2 regions of the Methylobacterium sp. WL64 genome follow, and region 2 is predicted to be linked to the other one. Evidence: predicted binding sites of a transcription regulator. Region 2 holds the regulator's gene; the other holds the start of a gene.
What was found. Region 2 encodes HrcA, which represses chaperone genes, less so after heat shock. Its sites were predicted from a motif close to GTTAGCACTCNCNNNNNGNGAGTGCTAAC; they were not measured.

Region 1 (10,792 bases), on a different contig from region 2:
TGACCCAGGATTCGATCTTCTCGCGCTCTCCGGCGGACGGCACGCGGACCGGCATCTTCATCGGCGGCAAGAACGCCGAGGACGCCCTCGACATGGTCGACCGCGCCAAGAAGGCGTTCGTGCCGCCGTTCGTGAACCACGTCTTCGCCGATCCCGCCGGCTCGTTCACCACCGGCGCCGCCATGTTGGCGCAGGTCTCCCGGGCCCTCCGGCAGAAATTCGGCACCGATCTGACCGGCAAGCGCATCGTGATCTTCGGCGGCGCCGGCGTGGTCGCCTACGTGGCCGCGGTGATCGGCGCGCTTCAGGGCGCGCAGACCGTCCTGGTCGGCCATGACGGCGAGGAGCGGGTCTCCAAGATCGCCTTCACGATGAAGTGGCGCTTCGGCATCGAGGTCGGCGCCGTCGACGGGACGACACCGGAGGACCGCCGCGTCGCCATCCGGGACGCCGACGTGATCCTGTCGGCCGGGCCGGCCGGCATCCCGATCCTCTCGGCCGAGGATCTGAAATCCGCTCCGAAGCTTCTCGTCGCGTCCGACGTGAACGCGGTGCCGCCCGCCGGGATCGCCGGAATCGACGTCAACGCCGTCGACGTGCCGCTGCCGACCGGCAAGGGCGTGGGCATCGGCGCCCTCGCGGTGGGTAATGTGAAGTACCAGACCCAGCGCCGCCTGTTCGATCGGATGCTCGCCTCCGATACGCCGCTCTGCCTCGACTTCCGCGACGCCTACACGCTGGCCGTCGAGATCGCGGGCTGAGCCGGCTCCGGCGCATCCCGGCGTGGCAGAGGCGATCCTGATCGCCGCTCAATCCGGGCGCGCCCTCGCGGAGGCGGCTCGGCGGGCGGGAATGCGCCCCTTCGTGGCCGACCTGTTCGGCGATTCCGATACGCTGGCGCTCAGCGAAGCCTACCGGCCGCTCCCGAGTCGCTTCGGCAGCCCGATGGCTTTCGAAGCGACCCTGGCGGCAATCGACGCCTTGGCCGAAACCGCAGGCTCGGTCGTCGGCCTCGTCCTCGGCAGCGGCTTCGAGGACGCGCCCGGCCTGATCGCCCGGGCCGCCGAACGGCACCGTCTGGTCGGCGCCGATGCGCCCGCGGTCGCCGCACTCAAGGATCCGTTCGCGCTCGCCGCGCTCTGCGTCCGGCTCGACATCCCGCATCCCAAGATCGCGACCGATGCACGTCCCGACCCGTCCGGCTGGTTGCTGAAGCGGACCGGCGGCAGCGGCGGCAGCCACATCCGTCCGGCGGGTCGCGGCCCCGCGCCGGACGCGCATTATTTCCAGGCCCGGGTCCCGGGCCGACCCCACGCGCTGAACTTCCTCGCCGACGGACGCGCGATCCAAATGCTGGCGGTGACGGAGCAATGGTGCGCGCCGTCGCCGATCCGGCCCTACCGGTTCGGCGGTGCCGCAACCGGCGCTGCGACGGAAGCTCGGCTTCTCCCCGACGCGCTGATCGCTACGGTCGCGGAGGCCGTTGAGAGCATCGTTGCGGCGACCGGCCTGCGCGGCCTCGGCAGCGCCGATTTCCTGGTCGACGGGTCCGGCTGCTGGTGGCTCACCGAGATCAACCCGCGGCCCGGCGCGACCCTCGACATCCTCGATCGCCGGAGCACGCCGCTCCTGGCGGCCCACATCGCGGCCAGCCTCGGCGCTATGCCGGCGCTCGGTGCGCAACCGGCGGATGCGGCCGCCGCCCAGATCTGTTACGCGGGTCGGGAGCATGCGCCCGTGCCGGATTTCGCCTGGCCGGATCATGTGCGCGACCGCCCGCGCCCCGGCACGGTGGTCCGCCGCGACGCGCCTCTCTGCACGGTGCTTGCCCATGGGGCCGACCGGCAGATGGCGCTCGACAGTTTGAACACGCGGACGGCGCGGCTCCAAGCCGACCTCACCGCTGAGAAAATGCACCCCGAGGAAACCCTGAGATGAGTGCCAGCCAATCCTATCCCAGCGTCAACGCGCTGACGGCGCCGCTGATCGAGCGGTTCGTGGCCGACGCCGCGACGCTGCGCCTGTCCGTGTCGCAGACGGCCGGCGGAGCCCGGATGGTCGATGCCGGCGCCCAGGCGCGCGGCTCCATCGAGGCTGGACGACGCATCGCCGAGATCTGCCTCGGCGGCCTCGGCACCGTGAGCATCGCCCCGAGCGGCCCGATCGCCTCCTGGCCGTATTCCGTGATCGTCCATGCGGCCGACCCGGTGCTCGCCTGCCTGGGCAGCCAGTATGCGGGCTGGAGCCTGGCCGATGAAGCCGGCGATTCCGGCTTCTTCGCCCTCGGCTCGGGCCCCGGCCGCGCAGTCGCTGCGGTCGAGGATCTGTATCAGGAGCTCGGCTATCGGGATTCCGCTTCGAAGACCGCTCTGGTGCTCGAAGCCGCCGGCGGTCCGCCCGACAGCGTCGTCGCCAAGGTCGCCGAAGCGGCCGGCTTGCGGCCCGAGGACCTGACCTTCATCTTCGCACCGACCCAGAGCTTGGCCGGCTCGACCCAGGTGGTCGCCCGGGTACTCGAGGTGGCCCTGCACAAGGCCCACACGGTCGGGTTCGACCTGCACGCGATCGTAGACGGCATCGGGTCGGCCCCACTTTCGCCGCCGCACCCGGACTTCATCAAGGCGATGGGCCGCACCAACGATGCGATCATCTACGGTGGCCGGGTCCAGCTCTTCGTCGATGCCGACGATGCCGACGCCAAGCAGCTCGCCGAGCAGATCCCGTCCACCACGTCGAGCGACCACGGCGCCCCGTTCGCCGAGATCTTTTCGCGGGTGAACGGCGATTTCTACAAGATCGACGGCGCGCTGTTCTCGCCGGCCGAAGCGATCGTCACGTCGGTGCGCACCGGCGCCACGTATCGCGGCGGCCGCCTGGAGCCGACGCTGGTCGAAGCGTCGTTCGCTTAAACGCGGGGCGTTCGAGCTCCGGTTCACGAGGCATCGCGGCGTAGACGACGTCGCACTGCCAATCGCATGAAGCGAGGGTTCCTCTCTCCCCAGTGGGAGAGAGGGAAGCCGGTCCCGGCCGGCCCTCGCGATCGCGCTTCGCACCCACACAGATCCGGTGCTTTCCCGTGCAGGAAAGGGCCGTCGAGAGTCTCCGATCCATGCGCATCGCCCTCGCGGCCGATAACGGCAATTGGCACAAGGCCCGGCTCCTGGCGGCCCTGCGGGCGCAGGGGGTCGAGCCGGTGCTGTTCTCCCTGGCCGACGTGATCGTGGCCACCGGCGGCGGCGAGCCGCTGCGGGTCCCGGGCTTCTCCGGCGAATTGCCCGGCGGCGTGTTGCTGCGGACCATCGCGGGGGGCACGTTCGAGGCGACCACCATGCGGCTCGGCGTGCTGCACGCCCTGGTCTCGGCGGGCGTGACGGTCTGGAACCCGCCCACGGCCATCGAGCGCTCGGTCGACAAGGCGGCGACCTCGCTGCTGATCGCCCGTGCCGGCCTTCCGACCCCGGAGACCTGGGTCGTCTCGAAACGCGAGGCCGCCGCGGAGATCGTGGAGCGGGAAGCCCGCCCCGGCGCACCTCTGGTCCTCAAGCCGCTGTTCGGCTCGCAAGGGGAGGGGCTCGCGCTGATCGAGACACCCGGGGACCTACCGGACGAGGAGGCTGTAGCCCGTGTCTACTATCTTCAGCGCTACGTGCCGCGGCGGGACGGGCTGTGGCGCGACTATCGCGTGTTCGTCTGCGACGGACGCGCGATCGCCGGCATGATCCGGGAGGGCGACGGCTGGATCACCAACGTCCACCGCGGGGGCCGGCCGCTGCCCTGGGCCATGCCCCGGGACGCCGCCGAGATGGCCGAGGCCGCCGCCGCCGCGGTCGGGGTCGACTATTCCGGGGTGGACCTGGTGGAGGACGGGGAGGGCGGCTTCTCGATCCTCGAAGTCAATTCGATGCCGGCCTGGTCCGGCCTGCAGACCGTGTGCGACACCGATATCGCCGGCGCTGTCGTGCGCGGTTTCCTGTCCGCCGTCCGGGGCGCCAGCATTCCGCGGCTCGTGGTGGCATGACCGGTCTCGCGCCGGGGCTGATCGGCACGCTCTACCGCGCCGCCTGCCTGGCGGAACTCGACGCGCTGAAACCCGGCAACGTCCACGCCTACGCAGCCGGCCATCGCATGGTCATGGCGGATTTCGTCACCAGCGCCGACGTCTCGGCACCGGAGCTGGCGCGGGCGGGATCAGGCGTCGGTGCGCGGGTCCGCGCCGGGGTCGCGGCCACCCTGGCGGCCGTCGCCCAGAACACCAATCTCGGCATCCTGCTCCTGTGTGCGCCGCTTGCCGTCGCAGCGGAAGGGGGCCGATCGGTCGAAGCGGTGCTGGACACCCTGCAGGCTGACGATTCCGAAGCGGTCTTCGCAGCGATCCGGCTCGCGAACCCGGGAGGCCTCGGCCGGGCCGACCAGCACGACGTATCGGCCGCCGCCCCGGCCTCCCTGCGCGCGGCCATGGCGGAAGCGGCAGATCGCGACCGCATCGCTCGGGCCTACGGCACGGGCTTCGCGGACATCGCAGAGATCGGGCTGCCGGCCCTCGCCGGCGCGCGCGCCGCAGGCCTCGATCCGACCTGGTGCACCACCGCGATCCACCTCGCCTATCTCCGGACCGTTCCGGACAGCCACATCGCCCGCAAGGCCGGCGCACCAGTGGCGGAGTCTGTTCGCCTGGAGGCCGCAGGCTTACTCGACGGTCTCGATCTCGCCACACGTCCGGTCGAGCCGCTGCTGCTCTTCGACGCGTCGTTGAAGGCGCGCGGGCTCAACCCTGGCACCAGCGCGGATTTCACGGTGGCGACCGTGTTCTGGGACGCCCTGACTACGGCAGGCGCCGCCCTGGCGTGATACGCGGATAAGTTCCAGCTTTTCACGGCCTGCGGTCAAAGAAATTCCTCAGATCCAGGGCCTTGCGCGGGTTGTGAGCCGCTGGGCCGCACTGTAGGGTCCGGCGCGCTGTCCGGCCCAACCGGCTCGGCCCAACCGGCTCGTCCGGAGGTTCGGGCGCCGATAACAAGGATGGCTTCCCGGCCGCTGGCATTGTCCGGCGCCGCGGCCCTATTTCGGAATCCAGGGAGAGACACCGAATGGCGAAGATCACCAAGGTTCAGGTTGGCGAAGCCCTCGTCGGCGACGGCAACGAAGTCGCTCACATCGACCTGATCATCGGACCGCGCGGCTCGCCCGCCGAGACGGCTTTCTGCAACGGCCTCGTGAACAACAAGCACGGCTTCACCAGCCTGCTCGCGGTCATCGCGCCGAACCTGCCGTGCAAGCCGAACACCCTGATGTTCAACAAGGTCACCATCAACGACGCCCGTCAGGCCGTCCAGATGTTCGGCCCGGCCCAGCACGGCGTTGCCAAGGCCGTCCAGGATGCCGTCGCCGAAGGCATCATCCCGGCCGATGAGGCCGACGACCTGTTCATCCTGGTCGGCGTGTTCATCCACTGGGAAGCGGCCGACGACGCCAAGATCCAGAAGTACAACTACGAGGCCACCAAGCTCTCGATCCAGCGCGCCGTGAACGGCGAGCCGAAGGCTTCGACCGTCACCGAGCAGCGCAACTCGGCTCAGCACCCCTTCGCCGCCAATTAGATTGGGGACGGTCCTGGACAGAGTGAGCCTCCGCCCGCACCGCGGGGCCTGCTCCAGCGACTGGCTTCTATCTTCTTAAGCCGATAGGCACGACGACAGACGGGACGGCGCAAGCCGTCCCGTTTTTTTTGGTTCCGCAATCACGCGGTGTGGAAGAGCGCGCTCGGGGCAGTGAAACCTGGGCCCTTCAATCGAGCAGCGTTCAAGCATTCCGTACGATCAGGCCGAGTCCTGGCATCGAGGCGGCCTTGTTGACGAGCGTGGCAGCACCGCATAGGCGACCGTCCTCATGACAAGCTTGCCGTTCACCGCATCCTATCGCCCGCCCTTTTCATAGCGGCGGCTTGCTTATCTTGCCCAACCGCTGCGTCGTCGGCGGTTGCACTTCATCATGATCCGTCGACCTCGCGTCTGCCCGAGGTCACCGTGTCAGTCTCCCAAGCCACTCAATTCTACCCCGCCGTCGGGGTCATCGGTTTCGGCGCCTTCGGTCGCCTGATCGTCCGGCATCTCGGGCCGCACATGGCGCTGCGCGTCTACGATCCACGCCCGGCCGAGGCCGATTCCCAGACCTACGGCGCCGTGCGGACGGACTTGATCGCGGCGGCACGCTGCTCCGTCGTCATCCTGGCCGTTCCGGTATCCCGCCTGTCCGATGTCGTGGCCGACATTGCCCCTCATCTCCGATCGGGAACGCTGGTGGTCGATGTCGGCTCGGTGAAGATGATCCCCGTCGAGATCATGCGGGCGGGATTACCGGCCGGCGTCGAGATCCTGGGAACCCATCCCCTGTTCGGCCCGCAGAGTGCCGTCGGCGGGATCGCGGGACTGAAGATCGCGGTGTGCCCTGACACCACGGGACGGCACGGGCGTCGTGCTGCGGCTTTCCTCCGGACGGTGCTGAAGCTCAAGGTGATCGTCACGACGCCCGAGGCCCACGACCGCGAGGCCGCGGCCGTGCAAGGCCTGACGCATCTGATCGCGCGGGTGCTCGTCGCCATGGAGCCGCTTCCCACTCACATGACCACGCGAAGCTTCTCACTGCTCATGCAAGCGGTCGACATGGTCCGGCACGACGCCCCCGAAGTGTTCGAGGCGATCGAGCGATCCAATCCGTTTGCCGCTGATGTCCGCCAGCGCTTCTTCAAGCTCGCTGCCCAAGTCGAGGCCGATCTCGCACGCAGAAATCTTTCTGCAGCCGTCGAACAGCCGCCCCTCATGACGGCTCGGACTTCCGCGGGACCGTGAGACGGCCGTGTCATACCAACGAAAAAAGGGGCCGCCTTTCGGCGACCCCCTTCGTCAGATCGATGGTTGGCGTGGACTTAGAAATCCATGCCGCCCATGCCGCCGCCGCCCGGCATCGCGGGGGCGCCGCCATCCTTCTTCGGCGCGTCGGCCACCATCGCCTCGGTGGTGACCAGCAGGCCGGCCACGGAAGCGGCGTCCTGCAGGGCGGTACGGACGACCTTGGCCGGATCGACGATACCGGCCTGGATCATGTCGACATACTCTTCGGTCTGGGCGTTGAAGCCGTAGGTCTCCGAGGAGGTGTTGTCGGTGATCTTGCCGACGACGATCGAGCCTTCCACGCCTGCGTTCTGGGCGATCTGACGGATCGGGGCCTCAAGCGCCTTCAGCACGATCTTGATGCCGGCCTGGACGTCCGGAACATCGCTCTTCAGCGCGGCGACCGCCTTCTTGGCACGCAGCAGTGCAGTGCCGCCGCCCGGGACGATGCCTTCCTCGACAGCCGCGCGGGTGGCGTTGAGGGCGTCGTCGACGCGGTCCTTCTTCTCCTTGACCTCGACCTCGGTCGCGCCGCCGACGCGGATCACCGCGACGCCGCCCGCGAGCTTGGCCAGGCGCTCCTGCAGCTTCTCGCGATCGTAGTCCGAGGTGGTCTCCTCGATCTGCGCCTTGATCTGCGAGATTCGGCCCTCGATGTCGGTCTTCTCGCCGACGCCGTCGATGATCGTGGTGTTCTCCTTCTCGATGCGCACCCGCTTGGCGCGGCCGAGCATGTCGAGCGTCACGTTCTCGAGCTTGATGCCGAGGTCCTCGGCGATCATCTGGCCCTTGGTCAGGATCGCGATGTCTTCGAGCATCGCCTTGCGGCGGTCACCGAAGCCCGGCGCCTTCACGGCCGCAACCTTCAGGCCGCCGCGCAGCTTGTTCACCACGAGGGTGGCCAGCGCCTCGCCCTCGATGTCCTCGGCGATGATCAGCAGCGGCTTGCCGGTCTGCACCACGGCCTCGAGCACCGGCAGCATCGCCTGCAACGACGACAGCTTCTTCTCGTGGATCAGGATGTAGGGATCCTCGAGCTCGGCGACCATCTTCTCCGCGTTCGTGATGAAGTACGGGGACAGGTAGCCGCGGTCGAACTGCATGCCCTCGACGACGTCGAGCTCGGTCTCGGCCGTCTTGGCCTCCTCGACCGTGATCACGCCCTCGTTGCCCACCTTCTGCATGGCGTGGGCGATCATCTCGCCGATCTCCTTGTCGCCGTTGGCGGAGATCGTGCCGACCTGGGCGACCTCGTCGGAGGTCGAGACCTTCTTGGCGCGCGCGATGATGTCCTTCACCGCAGCGGCGGTGGCGAGGTCGATGCCGCGCTTCAGGTCCATCGGGTTGATGCCGGCGGCGACGTACTTGGCGCCTTCACGGACGATGGCCTGGGCCAGCACGGTGGCGGTGGTGGTGCCGTCACCCGCGATGTCGTTGGTCTTCGAGGCCACTTCGCGCACCATCTGGGCGCCCATGTTCTCGAACTTGTCGGCGAGCTCGATCTCCTTGGCGACGGTGACGCCGTCCTTGGTGATGCGCGGGGCGCCGAAGCTCTTCTCGATCACGACGTTGCGGCCCTTCGGGCCCAGCGTCACCTTCACCGCGTCGGCAAGGATATCGACGCCGCGCAGCATCTTATCGCGGGCGTCGGCGGAGAAACGAACGTCTTTCGCTGCCATGGTTTGCCTCTTGTGGTTGGGTTGGACCCCAAGGCCTCAGGTGGCCTCAAAGGGTTGGAACGGGCGATCCGATCAGGCGGCGACGACGCCCATGATGTCGGATTCTTTCATGATCAGGAGGTCCTGACCGTCGATCTTGACCTCGGTGCCGGACCACTTGCCGAACAGGACGCGGTCCCCCGCCTTCACGTCGAGCGCGTTGACGCGGCCCTGCTCGTCGCGAGCGCCGGGACCGACGGCGACGATCTCGCCTTCCTGCGGCTTCTCCTTGGCGGTGTCCGGAATGATGATGCCGCCCTTGGTCTTCTCCTCGCCCTCGATGCGACGGACGACCACGCGGTCGTGCAGCGGACGGAACTTCATGAGCTGCCCTCTTGCTTCAGGTCTGCAGTTGGCGTTGATGCGGCGTGCGCGGCCGCTCCCAAGCCCGACTGTTAGCACTCTGTCTTGGCGAGTGCCAATGACGGCGGCGAGTTAGCTCTCGTGCGGCTTGAAGTCAAGACTGTCGCACCCGCGCGCGACGGCGCGATGACCCGGCATCGGCCCTGATTTCCCCTAGGATAACGCGCCCTCATGCTGAGCCTCCACGGACCCGAAGGCGCGGTGACGCCTGAACGCGGCGGCCCAATTCCCGGCAATGCCGTCTGGCTCGATCTGAACGACCCGAGTTCCGAGGAGGCCGCCGCCGTGGAAGCGGCCACCGGCCTGCGCGTACCGTCCCGGGCCGCACTGTCGGAGGTGGAATCCTCCAGCCGGCTGCGGCGCGTGAAGGGCGGGCTGTCGCTCTCGACGCCGATGATCACCTTCGAGCGCAGTGATTCCCAGTTGAAACCGCTGGGGTTCCTCCTGTCGAAAGATCACCTCGTCACGATCCGGTTCCACGACATGCGCGCGATCGACTCGTCGGAGAAGCGCATCGCCGACGGCGACGGCAGCGTGACGCCGAGCGAGATCTTCCTCGTGATCCTGGAGGAGTTGGTCGACAGCCTCGCGGACGCCCTGGAGGACATGGCCTCCGAACTCGACACGCTGTCCACGCGGATCTTCGACTTCGATGTCCGCGGCGCCGACCGCCGTCGGCTCGAAAGCCCGCCGCCCCGCCGCCGCGACCTGGCGCTGCGGCGGATCCTGCGCGGCATCAGCAACCGTGGGAAGGTTCTCGGGAAGATCCGCGCGAGCCTGCTCGGCCTGGAGCGGATCGTGCCGTTCGTGTCGGCCGCTTGCGAAGGGCTCGGCCTGCCCGGCGACGGTCGCTTCGAGACGATCCGGCGCGACATCGACTCCCTGGACGAGTTCGAGACGCGGCTTGCCGAGAACGTTCAGTTCCTCCTCGACGCCACATTGGGGCTCATCAACATCGAGCAGAACAACGTCTTCCGGGTACTGACGGTGGTGTCTGTGGTTGGTGTGCCGCCGACGCTGATCGCCTCGATGTACGGCATGAACTTCAAGCACATGCCGGAGCTGGACTGGACCTACGGATATCCCTACGCCCTCGCGCTTATTTTGATCAGCGCTCTTGCTCCAATTGTATATTTCCGAAGCCGCGGGTGGTTCTGATATTCGTCAGCTTAAAAGGCAAAAGCTGTCTTTAATACAAATCTAAGCCTCTGCCAATCAACTATTACAACTTACTTTGATTGAATATTTCATTTGACGCGCTCTCAATGCAGGCTTCGGTTTCAAAGACTGTCGAATTATATAAAATTTAACCCAATCTCGGCCATATGCTCGCAGGAGCAGCGTGGGCACCGATATGTTCAAGAGAACCGTCTATAACGAGGCGCAGGCCAAGCTTGACGCCCTGGACCGGTCGTTGGCGATCATCGAATTCTCGATGGACGGGCAAGTCCTGAGTGCCAACCACAACTTTTTGCACCTGATGAAGTACACCCTTGCGGATGTACAAGGCAAACATCATCGCATCTTTGTCGAACCGATGGCTGCCAAGTCGCCAGAGTACACGGAGTTCTGGTCGAAGCTGAAGGACGGTCAGTACGTCACCGGCGAATTCCTGCGGATCGACAAGAACGGCACGGAGGTCTGGCTGGAGGCGACCTACAACCCCGTCCTCGACGCGCGCGGCAAGCCGGTGAAGGTGGTCAAGTTCGCGGCCGACATCTCGGCCAAGAAGAACGATATCGATCGGCTGATGTCGATGATCGACAACATGCCGGTCGCGGTGATGACCGCCGATCCCCGCAACGAGTTCAAGATCAACTACCT
Region 2 (10,792 bases):
GGCCGGAGGCGAACGACGTCCTCGGTCTGCCGATGGCGCGCAACCTCTTCTTCAGTGCGTATATCGGCCGTCCGGACGGCTTTTACACAATGGTGCCCAAGTCCGAGCTGCCCTCCGGCTACGACCCGCGTGAGCGTCCCTGGTACAAGGATGCCTTGGCGGCGGGGCAAGCTGTCTTGACCGAGCCCTATATCGACGCCGGAACCAACGCCGTCACGATCACTGCGGCGGGGCCAGTCTTCGGCAAGAACCGGGCGGTCCTCGGCGTGATCGGAGGCGACTTCGACAGCGCCGCCCTGACCCGGATGATCGCCGAGGTCGGCGCGGGCGGCAAAAGCTACGCATATTTGGTGTCGCGCGGTGGAACGGTGCTGGCCCATCCGCGCGCGGAGCTGATCGGCAAACCGCTGTCGGACTTGATCGCGGGGCCGCCGCCGAAGATCGGCGGCGACCTTGCCGAGACCCAGGAGGGCGGCCGGGCGACCTTCACCGCCTTCGCCCGCGTCCCGAACCTGCCGCCATCGCTCGACTGGTACATCGCGCTCTCGGTCGACAGCGCCGAGGCGCTGGCTTCGACCACGCTGTTGGCGAAGGAGCTGGCGGTGGCCACCCTTCTGGTCCTGCTCGTGGTCGGCCTCGTCGTTGGCCGGCTGATGACGCTCACCGTCTCGCGTCCGCTCAATCGCTTGGTTGGCGTCCTGCAGCGCATGAGCCAGGGCGCGCTCGATACCGAGATCGCCGAGGCTCGGCGCGGCGACGAGATCGGCCTGGTCGGCCAAGCGGTCGAGGGCATCAAGGCTTTGGTGGCGCAGCGGGCGCGCGACCAGGCCGAGGTGAAGCGCGGGGCGGACGAGGCCGCCGAATCCGAGCGCAGGCGCGCGATGAATGCGCTGGCCGATGGCTTCGAGCAGGCCGTCGGGGCGATCGTCGGCATGGTCTCGTCCTCGGCCACCGAGCTTGAGGCCACGGCCCAGACCCTGACGGCGAGCGCGACCCAGGCTGCGGCGCAATCGACCAGCGTCGCGGCCGCCGCCGAGGAGGCGGCCACCAACGTCCGCACGGTCGCGGCCGCAGCGGAGCAACTCGGCACCAGCGTCCGGGAGATTGCCGGGCAGGTGGAGGGCTCGACCACCCTGGCGCAAGCGGCGGTCGGCGAGGCGGACCAGACCGGCCATCTGGTGCAGGACCTGGCCCAGGCGGTCTCGAAGATCGGCGACGCGGTCGGGCTGATCTCCAGCATCGCGGCCCAGACCAATCTCCTCGCCCTGAACGCGACGATCGAGGCCGCGCGCGCGGGCGAGGCCGGACGGGGCTTCGCCGTCGTTGCGTCCGAGGTGAAGGAACTGGCTGCCCAGACCGGACGCGTCACCGAAGAGATCACCGGCCTGATCGGTCGGATCCAAGGATCGACCGACCACGCCACGCAGGCGATCGGCGGGATCATGACGCGCATCCGCGACATCAACCGCGTCACAGGCGCGGTAGCGGCCGCGGTGGAGCAGCAGGGCACGGCGACCCAGGAGATCGTGCGCAACGTCAGCCAGGCGGCGAGCGGGACAGACGAGGTCACCACGAACATCACCGGCGTCGCCGCGGCCTCGGAGCAGACCGGCACGGCCGCCCATCAGGTGCTCGACGCGGCCTCCGCGCTCTCGCGGCAATCGGCGCAGCTGTCTCGCGAGGTTGCAGACTTCCTGCACACCGTCCGGGCCGCTTGAGCGCGGCCCGACGGGCGGCTGTCAGCGGCTGCCGTCGAGCAGCTTCGAGACCACCCGGGCGGTGTAATCGACCATCGGGACGATACGGGCGTAGTTCAGCCGCGTGGGCCCGATCACGCCGACGACGCCGACGATCTTCTGCGACCCGTCGCGGAACGGCGCGGCGATCAGCGACGAGCCCGAGAGCGAGAACAGCTTGTTCTCCGAGCCGATGAAGATCCGCACGCCCTCGCCGCCCTCGGCACGGGCCAGGAGGTCGATGACGTCCTTCTGGGTCTCGAGATCGTTGAACAGCAGGCGGATGCGCTCGAGGTCCTCGACGGCGCGCAGGTCGTCGAGCAGGTTCGCTTGACCGCGCACGATCAGTTGCCGGGCTTCGCTCGGGCCCACCGGCGTCGCGAGGCCTGCATCGACCAAGCGCTCGGTCAGCGCGTCCAACTCGCGCTTCATTGCCTTGCGGCCAGCCTCGATCTCGGCGCGCAGCGTGCCGAGGGTGCGGCCCTGCAGCCGGGCATTGAGGAAGTTCGTGGCCTCCTGGAGCGCGCCGGCTGGCAGACCCGGCGGCAGGTCGACCAGCCGGTTCTCCACCGAGCCGTCGTCGGAGACCAGCACCACGAGGGCGCGGGCCGGATCGAGGCGGACGAACTCGATGTGCTTGAGGTGGACGTTCGCCTTCGTGGTCAGAACCACGCCGGCGCCGCGCGAGATGCCCGACAGCATGGTCGAGGCTGCGGCCAGCGCCGAATCGAAGGTGTGGCCAGAGGCGGCGGCGCGCATCTCCGCCTCGATCCGGGTCTGCTCCTCCTGGCCGACATCGCCGAGTTCGAGCATGGCATCCACGAAGAACCGCAGCCCGAGCTCGGTCGGCAGCCGGCCGGCCGAGGTGTGCGGCGCGAAGATCAGGCCGGAATGCTCCAGGTCCGCCATGACGTTGCGGATCGAGGCCGGCGACAGCGCCATCGGGAGGATGCGCGCCAGGTTGCGCGACCCCACCGGCTCGCCGGTCGTGAGATAGCTCTCGACGATCTGCCGGAAGATCTCGCGGGCGCGCTCGTTGAGGGCGGCGAGCGCCTGCATCGAGGGGTCTTGCGGAAAGAGGCTGTTGGAATCGGTCACGCGGTCATCCTGTCGTGCGATCATGTCCGCCCGGTGTCCAGGGATCAATCCGTACGGCGATGCTTGCCCGCGCAGGCTCCGCGGCCTAAGAGCCCGGCCCTCACACTCTCATCAGAAAGGGCCCGCGATGAGGCCTTCGAAGCGCGCCGCCGACGAGCTGCGGCCGGTCACCCTGGAGCGCGCGGTCTCGCGCTACGCCGAGGGCTCCTGCCTGGTCAGCTTCGGCAACACCCGCGTGCTCTGCACCGCCTCCCTCGAAGAGCGCGGTCCCCCGTGGCTGCGCGGCTCCGGCAAGGGCTGGGTCACCGCCGAGTATGCGATGCTGCCGCGCGCGACGCATGACCGGACCCGGCGCGAGATCAATTCGGGCAAGCCCTCGGGCCGCACGCAGGAGATCCAGCGGCTTATCGGCCGGTCGCTCCGCGCGGTCACCAACCTGCCCGCAATGGGAGAGCGCCAGATCACCGTCGATTGCGACGTGATCCAGGCCGATGGCGGCACCCGTACCGCGGCGATCACCGGTGCCTGGGTGGCGCTCTACGATTGCTTCGCCTGGATGCGCACCCGCTCGATCATCTCGGTGGACCCGCTGCGCGACCACGTCGCGGCCGTGTCTTGCGGCCTGTACAAGGGCACACCGGTGCTCGACCTCGACTACGCCGAGGATTCGGCGGCCGAGACCGACGCGAACTTCGTGCTGACCGGCAAGGGCGGCATCGTCGAGGTGCAGGGCACCGCCGAGATGGAGCCGTTCTCCGAGGCCCAGCTCCTCGAATTGCTGCGGCTGGCCCGCGCCGGCACCGACCGGCTGGTGGCGCTCCAGAAGGAGACGATCGCGTGAGCCGCAGGCTGACCGGCAAGGTGGTGATCGCCACCCACAACGCGGGCAAGCTCACCGAGATGCGCGAGCTGCTGGCACCGTTCGGGATCGAGGCGGTCTCGGCCGGCGAGCTGGGGCTGCCCGAGCCTGACGAGACCGGCACGATGTTCTCCGAGAACGCCGCCATCAAGGCGCATGCCGCCGCCAAGGCGACCGGACTGCCCGCCTTCGCGGACGATTCCGGCCTCTGCGTCGATGCGCTGGACGGCGCGCCGGGCATCTTCTCCGCGCGCTGGGCCGGTCCGACCAAGGACTTTTCCGGCGCGATGGCACGCATCGTCTCGGAGCTGGAACAGCGCGACGCGAGCGACCGGACGGCGCATTTCGTCTCCGCGCTCGTGCTCGCCTGGCCGGACGGCCATACCGAGCTTTTCGAGGGCCGTGTGTTCGGCACGCTCGTTCCGCCGCGGGGCGATGCCGGCTTCGGCTACGATCCGATCTTCCAGCCGGACGGCCATGCCCGGACCTTCGGCGAGATGAGCGCCGAGGAGAAGCACGGTGTCGATTGGCAGAAGGGGGAGGGGCTGTCGCACCGCGCCCGGGCCTTCGTGTTGTTGAGCCGCGCCTGCCTGGCGCCGGCGGCCTGATTGCCAAACCGCGCTGGCACGCGCACATCCCGGCGATCATGACTTCGACCGGCCCGGACCATCCGACCCGCGACGCGGGCTTCGGCATCTACCTGCACTGGCCCTTCTGCGCCGCGAAGTGCCCATATTGCGACTTCAACAGCCACGTCCGGCATGCGGGCGTGGATCAGGCGCGCTACCTCGACGCCTTCCGGGCGGAGATCGCCCACAGCGCCGCCCGTACCCCGGGCCGCACCGTCACCAGCATCTTCCTCGGCGGCGGTACGCCGTCGCTGATGGATCCCGGGACGGTGGCAGGCCTTCTCGACGCGGTGGCGGCGCACTGGGCGATGGCCTCGGATATCGAAATCACCCTGGAGGCCAACCCGTCGAGCGTCGAGGCCAGCCGCTTCCGCGGCTACCGGACCGCCGGGGTGAACCGGGTGTCGCTCGGCGTGCAGGCGCTGGACGACGCGTCGTTGAAGAAGCTCGGGCGGCTGCACAACGCCGAGGACGCCTTCGCGGCGATCGGCATCGCGCAGGCGGTGTTCGACCGGACCTCGTTCGACCTGATCTACGCACGCCCCGACCAGACCCCCGCCCTGTGGCGGGCCGAGCTGAACGAGGCGCTCACCCGCGCCGCCGAACACCTGTCGCTCTACCAGCTCACCATCGAGCCGGGCACGCCGTTCCACGGCCTCGCCGCCGCCGGCAAGCTGGTGACGCCCGACGACGAGGTGGGCCGGATCCTCTACGACGTGACCCAGGAGGTCTGCGGGCAGGCGGGCCTGCCGTCCTACGAGATCTCCAACCATGCCCGGCCGGGCGCGGAATCCCGCCACAACCTGCTCTACTGGCGCTACGGCGAATATGCCGGCATCGGGCCGGGGGCCCATGGGCGCCTTGTCACGCCGGCCGGGCGGATCGGCACCGTCACCGAACGCAACCCGGAAGCGTGGCTCGCCCGCGTCGAGCGCGACGCCCACGGGATCGTCGAGACCGAGACCCTGGCGGCGGCAGACCAGGCCGACGAGTTCCTCGTGATGGGCCTGCGGCTGACTGAGGGGATCGATCCCGAGCGCTACGCCGCCCTGAAGGGCCGGCCGCTCAACAGCAACCGGATCGGCATGCTGGTCGGCGACGGCCTGCTCCATCGCCTGCCGGGCGGCCGAATCGCTGCCACGCCCCGCGGTGCGCCGGTGCTCAACGCCCTGGTGGCCGAACTCGCGGCCTGACGGGCTCGATCATCAAGTCCCGGGCTTGGCTAGGACGCGCGGTGCCGGGCTGACCACGGTCGCGGCGTTGTTGCGGATCTCGTAGACCGCCAGCGCCCGATCGCTGAGCCCCTCTGGCCGAAACCGGAAGGTGCCGTCCGTTCCAGAGAAGCCGGAGGCGTTGGTCAGCGTCGTCTCGGCGAATCGTTGCGATCCGTATTGCCGGTTCAGCGCCGCCGACAGCATCACGGCGTCGTACGCGAGGGAGGCGACCCGCGGCGGCACGGCACCGAACCGGGCCTGGTAGCGACCGCTGAAACTAGAGAAGCCGCTTCGGTCGGGCGAGGCGAACCGCCCGCCCTGGAGCGCGGGCAGCGCGTAGAGCGACGGCTCGTTCCAAAGTGCCGTGCCGACCGGCCTGACCCGGGCCGGGTTGTAGCCGGCCTTAGTCAGCGCCGCCGCCACCGCCGGCATCGCCTCTGCGGTATCCGGGATGAACAGCGTATCGGCCGTCGCGCCGGCCCCCGTGATGACGCGCGCCAGCCGCTCCACCGCCGGCCCGGGGGCCCCCGACGGATAGCGTTCGACCGCCGCGACCCGCGCCCCCTTGCGGGCGACCGCCTCACGGAACTCGGCCTCGACGGCGTTGCCGTAGGCGGTCTCCGGGATCAAAGCCGCGAAGGAGCGCCGGCCGTCGGCGACCGACTCGTCGACGATCCGGTCGACCTCGGGCTGCGGCAGGAAGCTGAGAAGATAGATCCCCCGGGCGGCCACGGAGGCATCCGTCGAGAACCCGATCACCGGTTTGCCGGCGGCCCGGGCGGGTACGGCGGCGGCCTGGACGTTGGCGGCGAAAACGGGACCGAGCACGATGTCGGCGCCCTCCTTCAGGGCCTCCTGAGTCGCCTCCCTGGCGCCGTCCGAACTGCCGCGGTCGTCCTCGATCAGGATCGTCAGGTCCGGTTGCTGGGCCTCGTCGAAGGCGAGCTGCGCGGCGTTGCGCATGGCCGTCCCGACGGCCACTCCAGTGCCGGTCAAAGGCAGGACCAGCGCGACCTTCACGGTTCCCGAGCCGATACGGTTGCCGCCAGCCGCCGCCGGGGTGAGGGGGGCAGCGTTCTGGTCCGCCGCGACCGATGGGGCACCGCCCTGCGGCACGTCGGCCGGCGGCGACAGTTCGGCCCGGGGCTGCCCGCCGCGCCGGGCCGCGCGTCCGTCCCCGAATCCGCCGACGCAGCCACCCAGCGCCAAGGCACTGAGTGCAACGGTCAGGGCGGTGACCCGCACGAGACGGTTCCGCCCACACTTCGGACGCGCCATGGCGGTCTCCTTCGGGCAGGTTCGAACAACCTGACCGGGCATTTTTCAAATGTAAACGCGCCGAGACCGACTTGCCCCCGGACTCGACGTGCAGCCGCGACGCGGGGCCGGCACTGTGGCAAGATCACCCGCGATGAACCGTCGATTCGATGCCCCGGGGCCAGCGATCTCAACCAAACCCACTTCCACACCCCCGTCCCAGAGGCCCGGTGCGGACCGCCCGCGGAACACCACGTTCACGGCCTTCGGCCTCGCCAGCGAGACGGAGCCGTTGGCGCCGGGTCTGCACATTGTGGCGACGCCGATCGGCAACCTGCGCGACATCACCATCCGGGCGCTCGCGACCCTGGCGGCGGCCGACGCCGTGCTGGCCGAGGATACGAGGGTGACCCGGACGCTCTTGGCGCATTACGGGATCACGACCCCGTTGCTCGCCTATCACGAGCACTCGAACGAGGCCGTGCGCGACCGGATGGTGGCCCGGCTCCGGGCCGGCGAGGCCCTGGCCCTGGTCTCGGATGCCGGGACGCCGCTCGTGTCGGATCCCGGATACAAGCTCGTACAGGCGGCGATCGAGGCCGAGGTCGCGATCACGCCCGTGCCCGGGCCCTCCGCGGTCATGACTGCGCTGGTGGCCGCGGGCCTGCCCACCGACCGGTTCTTCTTCGAAGGGTTCCTGCCCCAGAAGGCCGGGGCCCGGCGCAACCGCCTCGAAGCCCTGATCCAGGTCCCGGGCACGCTGGTCCTGTTCGAGTCGCCGCATCGCCTGCCGGAGATGCTGGCCGACGCCGCATCCGTGCTCGGCGCCGACCGTCCTGCCGCGGTGACCCGGGAACTGACCAAGTTCTACGAGACGATCCGCCGGGACACGCTGGGCTCGTTGAGCGAGCGGTTCGGCCAGGAGGGCGCGCCGAAGGGCGAGATCGTCGTGATCATCGGCGCGGCGACGGCGCCGGAGCGCACGGCCGAGGGTGACGCCGCCCTGGACGAGCTGATCCGCACCGCCCTTGAGCGGCACTCGATCAAGGACGCAGCGAGCCTCGTCGCGGACGAGACCGGGCAACCACGCCGCGCCATCTATACCCGGGCGCTGGCGCTGGCCCGGGACAGCCAGGACTGAGACGAGCTGTGCCGGATCGCATCCTGCAGCGCCGCGCCGCCTATCTGCGCGGGCACCGGGCCGAGTGGCTGGCGATGGCGGCGTTGCTGGCCAAAGGCTACTGGCCGATCGGCCGACGGGTCAGCTTCGCCGGGGGCGAGATCGACCTGATCGTCCGGCGTCCAAGCACCATCGTGTTCGTGGAGGTCAAAGCTCGGTCCCGGCTGGACGATGCCCGAACGGCGATCGACGCCGCGAAGCGTCGGCGCTTCTCCCGCGCGGTGCGGGCGTGGGTCGGCCGCAATCCCTGGTGCGCTGGGATGACGCTTCGGGCCGACGCCGTGTTCGTCGGCGACGGCGCGTGGCCAGTGCACGTGCCGAGCGTCTTCACCATCGAAGGGTTGTGAGGCAGTCGGCTTTTCGGGTCCAATCATCGGGCGCCGAAACGCGGCAGGCCAATGACCGGACGATTCGACCGGTCAGCCGCGGGCGGCCCGGATCGCGCTGATCAGCGTCCGCTTGAGGTCGGCCTGACTGAAGGGCTTCTGCACCACGGGCCTGTCGCGGAATGGCTCGCGGATGCCGGCACCACCGTAGCCCGTGGAGAACACCAGGGGCAGGTCGCGCTGCACGATCGCTTCGGCCACCGGGTAAATCGGTTCGCCGGCCACGTTCACGTCGAGAATCGCGATCTCGAACGTTTCCTGAGCGGCCATTTCGAGGGCGGTCGACAGGCGTGCGGCAGGGCCGACCACGGCGCAGCCGAAGTCGAGCAGCATGTCCTCGAGCAGCATCGAGATCGCAGCCTCGTCTTCGACGACGAGGACGCGGACGCCGTTCAGGACGTCATCGTTGGGGTCAGCAGTCACGCCGGGCCGTCTTCCCTTCGATCGCCCCCGTCGCCGGGGATCTTGCCGTGCGGTTGGTATCGCCTCGCGAGCCGCAGGAGCAGCGCTTGGAAGCGCCGAGGCAGCGCGCCGGACGGTCCGCGAGACCACCCGTGGCGTCGCCTGGAATACCGGACGTGTCAAGCGTTCGCGGGTCGTTCCGGCATCAATGGTGGCCGCGATGTTAACTCACGATACATTTTTGTCGCCCTCCGGCACGGCCGGCCTTGGAGGGCAATTCGCAAGTCGCATCAATCGTCCTTGAACACGACCTTCGCGCCCCGGGAGACGTGCGCCGCGAGGTCGCGGGCGTTCCAGTTGGTGAGTCGGATGCACCCGTGGGACTCGGTCTTCCCGACCTTCTCGGGCTCGGGCGTCCCGTGGATGCCGTAGCTCGGGATCGCGAGGTCAATCCAGACGAGGCCGACCGGATTGTTCGGTCCCGGCTTGATCGAGAACTTACGGTTCGTCTTGACGCCCTTGAACGCGTATTTCGGATTGTAAGTGTAGTCCGGGTCGAACGCGACGCCCTTGACCTTGGTCTCGCCGCTGGGCGCAGGCTTCTCGGAACTCCCGATGGAAGCCGGGTAGAAGGCCAAAAGCTTGCCGTCCGCCCCGAAGGCGCGCACGTCGCGGCTCGTCTTGTCCACCTCGATCCGGTCGACCTTCGGCTCGTGCGGCAAGTCTTTCGCCTTCGGCTTGTCGGTACCCATCGGCTCGACAGCCGCCACCGTGAGCGATGTGCCGGCCTTGTCGAGCGGCTTGTCCGGATTGAGCGCGCTGACGAGGTCGCGGCTCATATGGAAGCGCTCGGCCAGCATCTCCCGCGGATTGGTGTAGCCCAGTTCCTCGAGGTCAGCCTGCGCCTCCATCTTCGGCGGGATTTTCTCGACGTAGGGCCCCGAGGCATCCGCATCGGTGACCGCGTAGTCGGACACCACCGGCTTGTCGCTCGTGGCCTGAAGCTTGTCCCAGAGTTCCCGCGTCATGTCCTGGGTCGCGGGTAGGCCCTGCGCCGCCGCGAAGGCCGAAAGGGCATGCTGGTAGTTCTCGCCCTTCAAGCCGTCGATGGCGCCTGGATAGAACCGGGCCCGATCCAGAAGCACTTGCGCCTTGACGATCAGCGGGTCGGGCTTGGCATCGGATGTCTTTCCGGCGCGCGCCTTCTTGTTGGCCGTCCTGGATTTGTCCGACTTCTCGTCCGGCTTGTCGGCATTGGGCGACTTGAAGGTGGCGCCGTTGATCGCCTCCGCTGTCAGCGCGGGCGCCTTGTCGGACGGGGCAGCGTGACCCGGCGCGGCGACGCCGATTGCCAGCAGAGCCGCGCAAACCGGCAGCGAAGGTCTCCGCATCATCGACGTCATATTCCCCGGGAGCGGACACGCTCCGGTCGCACAAGCTTCGAGGGTGCGGGAACGTTCCGCGCCGAACCGAAACCACTCCATTACTCGCACAGCCGGTGGCCGGCATTGCGCTCGCGCTCGTCGAAGTGGAAGTGGTTGGCGTGGGCCGCGTTGGTGCCGGGGCCCAGAACGGTGCGGAAGAACCCGCAGGCTTTCCCGCGGACGGAGGCCAGGAAGTCCGCCTCCTCGGACCCCGCCGGCATCGCCTTGACCGGGATGCTCGCGCGACCCGCGAAGGCGAAGCCCATCACGTCCACGGCGGCCGAGAAGGCGTGATCGCTGAGTTTGGCGTCGACATCGTGGTTCTGTCCCCGGCAGACATAGGTGCCGCCGAGTTCGAGCCCGGTGAGCGGATGCTTGAGCGTGCGGTCGGCCGCGACCTGAACTTCCGTCGCCCAGCGCGCGAAGGATTCCGCGACCTGGCATGTCAGCGTCGCCCCCCCCGGCAGCGCGATGCCATCGGCGAGCTTGGTCACCTTCAAGGGTAGCGGTGCGGTGCACTGGCCCTCGGCGATGGGCGGCAGCGGTTCGAACTCCACGCCGAGGCGCTTGAGCCGCACCCGGCAGGCGGTGTCGTCCGGCGGCGCGA

Region 1: a site for HrcA is predicted at 9,000-9,028, ahead of groES (co-chaperone GroES). Genes of this name have one in related genera too.

Annotation. Positions count from the first base shown of each region.
Region 1 covers NZ_VRVA01000003.1:103,272-114,063, reverse strand. The annotation lists gene FV242_RS02735 (NAD(P)-dependent methylenetetrahydromethanopterin dehydrogenase) at 1-761, shown strand, start outside; gene FV242_RS02730 (ATP-grasp domain-containing protein) at 784-1,938, shown strand; gene mch (methenyltetrahydromethanopterin cyclohydrolase) at 1,935-2,909, shown strand; gene FV242_RS02720 (RimK family alpha-L-glutamate ligase) at 3,110-4,018, shown strand; gene FV242_RS02715 (triphosphoribosyl-dephospho-CoA synthase) at 4,015-4,848, shown strand; gene fae (5,6,7,8-tetrahydromethanopterin hydro-lyase) at 5,088-5,597, shown strand; gene FV242_RS02705 (prephenate dehydrogenase) at 6,024-6,845, shown strand; gene groL (chaperonin GroEL) at 6,923-8,566, opposite strand; gene groES (co-chaperone GroES) at 8,639-8,929, opposite strand; gene FV242_RS02690 (CorA family divalent cation transporter) at 9,140-10,126, shown strand; gene FV242_RS02685 (PAS domain-containing methyl-accepting chemotaxis protein) at 10,323-10,792, shown strand, end outside.
Region 2 covers NZ_VRVA01000001.1:100,911-111,702, reverse strand. The annotation lists gene FV242_RS00515 (methyl-accepting chemotaxis protein) at 1-1,718, shown strand, start outside; gene hrcA (heat-inducible transcriptional repressor HrcA) at 1,740-2,795, opposite strand; gene rph (ribonuclease PH) at 2,962-3,675, shown strand; gene rdgB (RdgB/HAM1 family non-canonical purine NTP pyrophosphatase) at 3,672-4,301, shown strand; gene hemW (radical SAM family heme chaperone HemW) at 4,340-5,515, shown strand; gene FV242_RS00490 (penicillin-binding protein activator) at 5,528-6,814, opposite strand; gene rsmI (16S rRNA (cytidine(1402)-2'-O)-methyltransferase) at 6,948-7,934, shown strand; gene FV242_RS00480 (YraN family protein) at 7,931-8,320, shown strand; gene FV242_RS00475 (response regulator) at 8,393-8,782, opposite strand; gene FV242_RS00470 (L,D-transpeptidase) at 9,052-10,155, opposite strand; gene FV242_RS00465 (extensin family protein) at 10,245-10,792, opposite strand, start outside.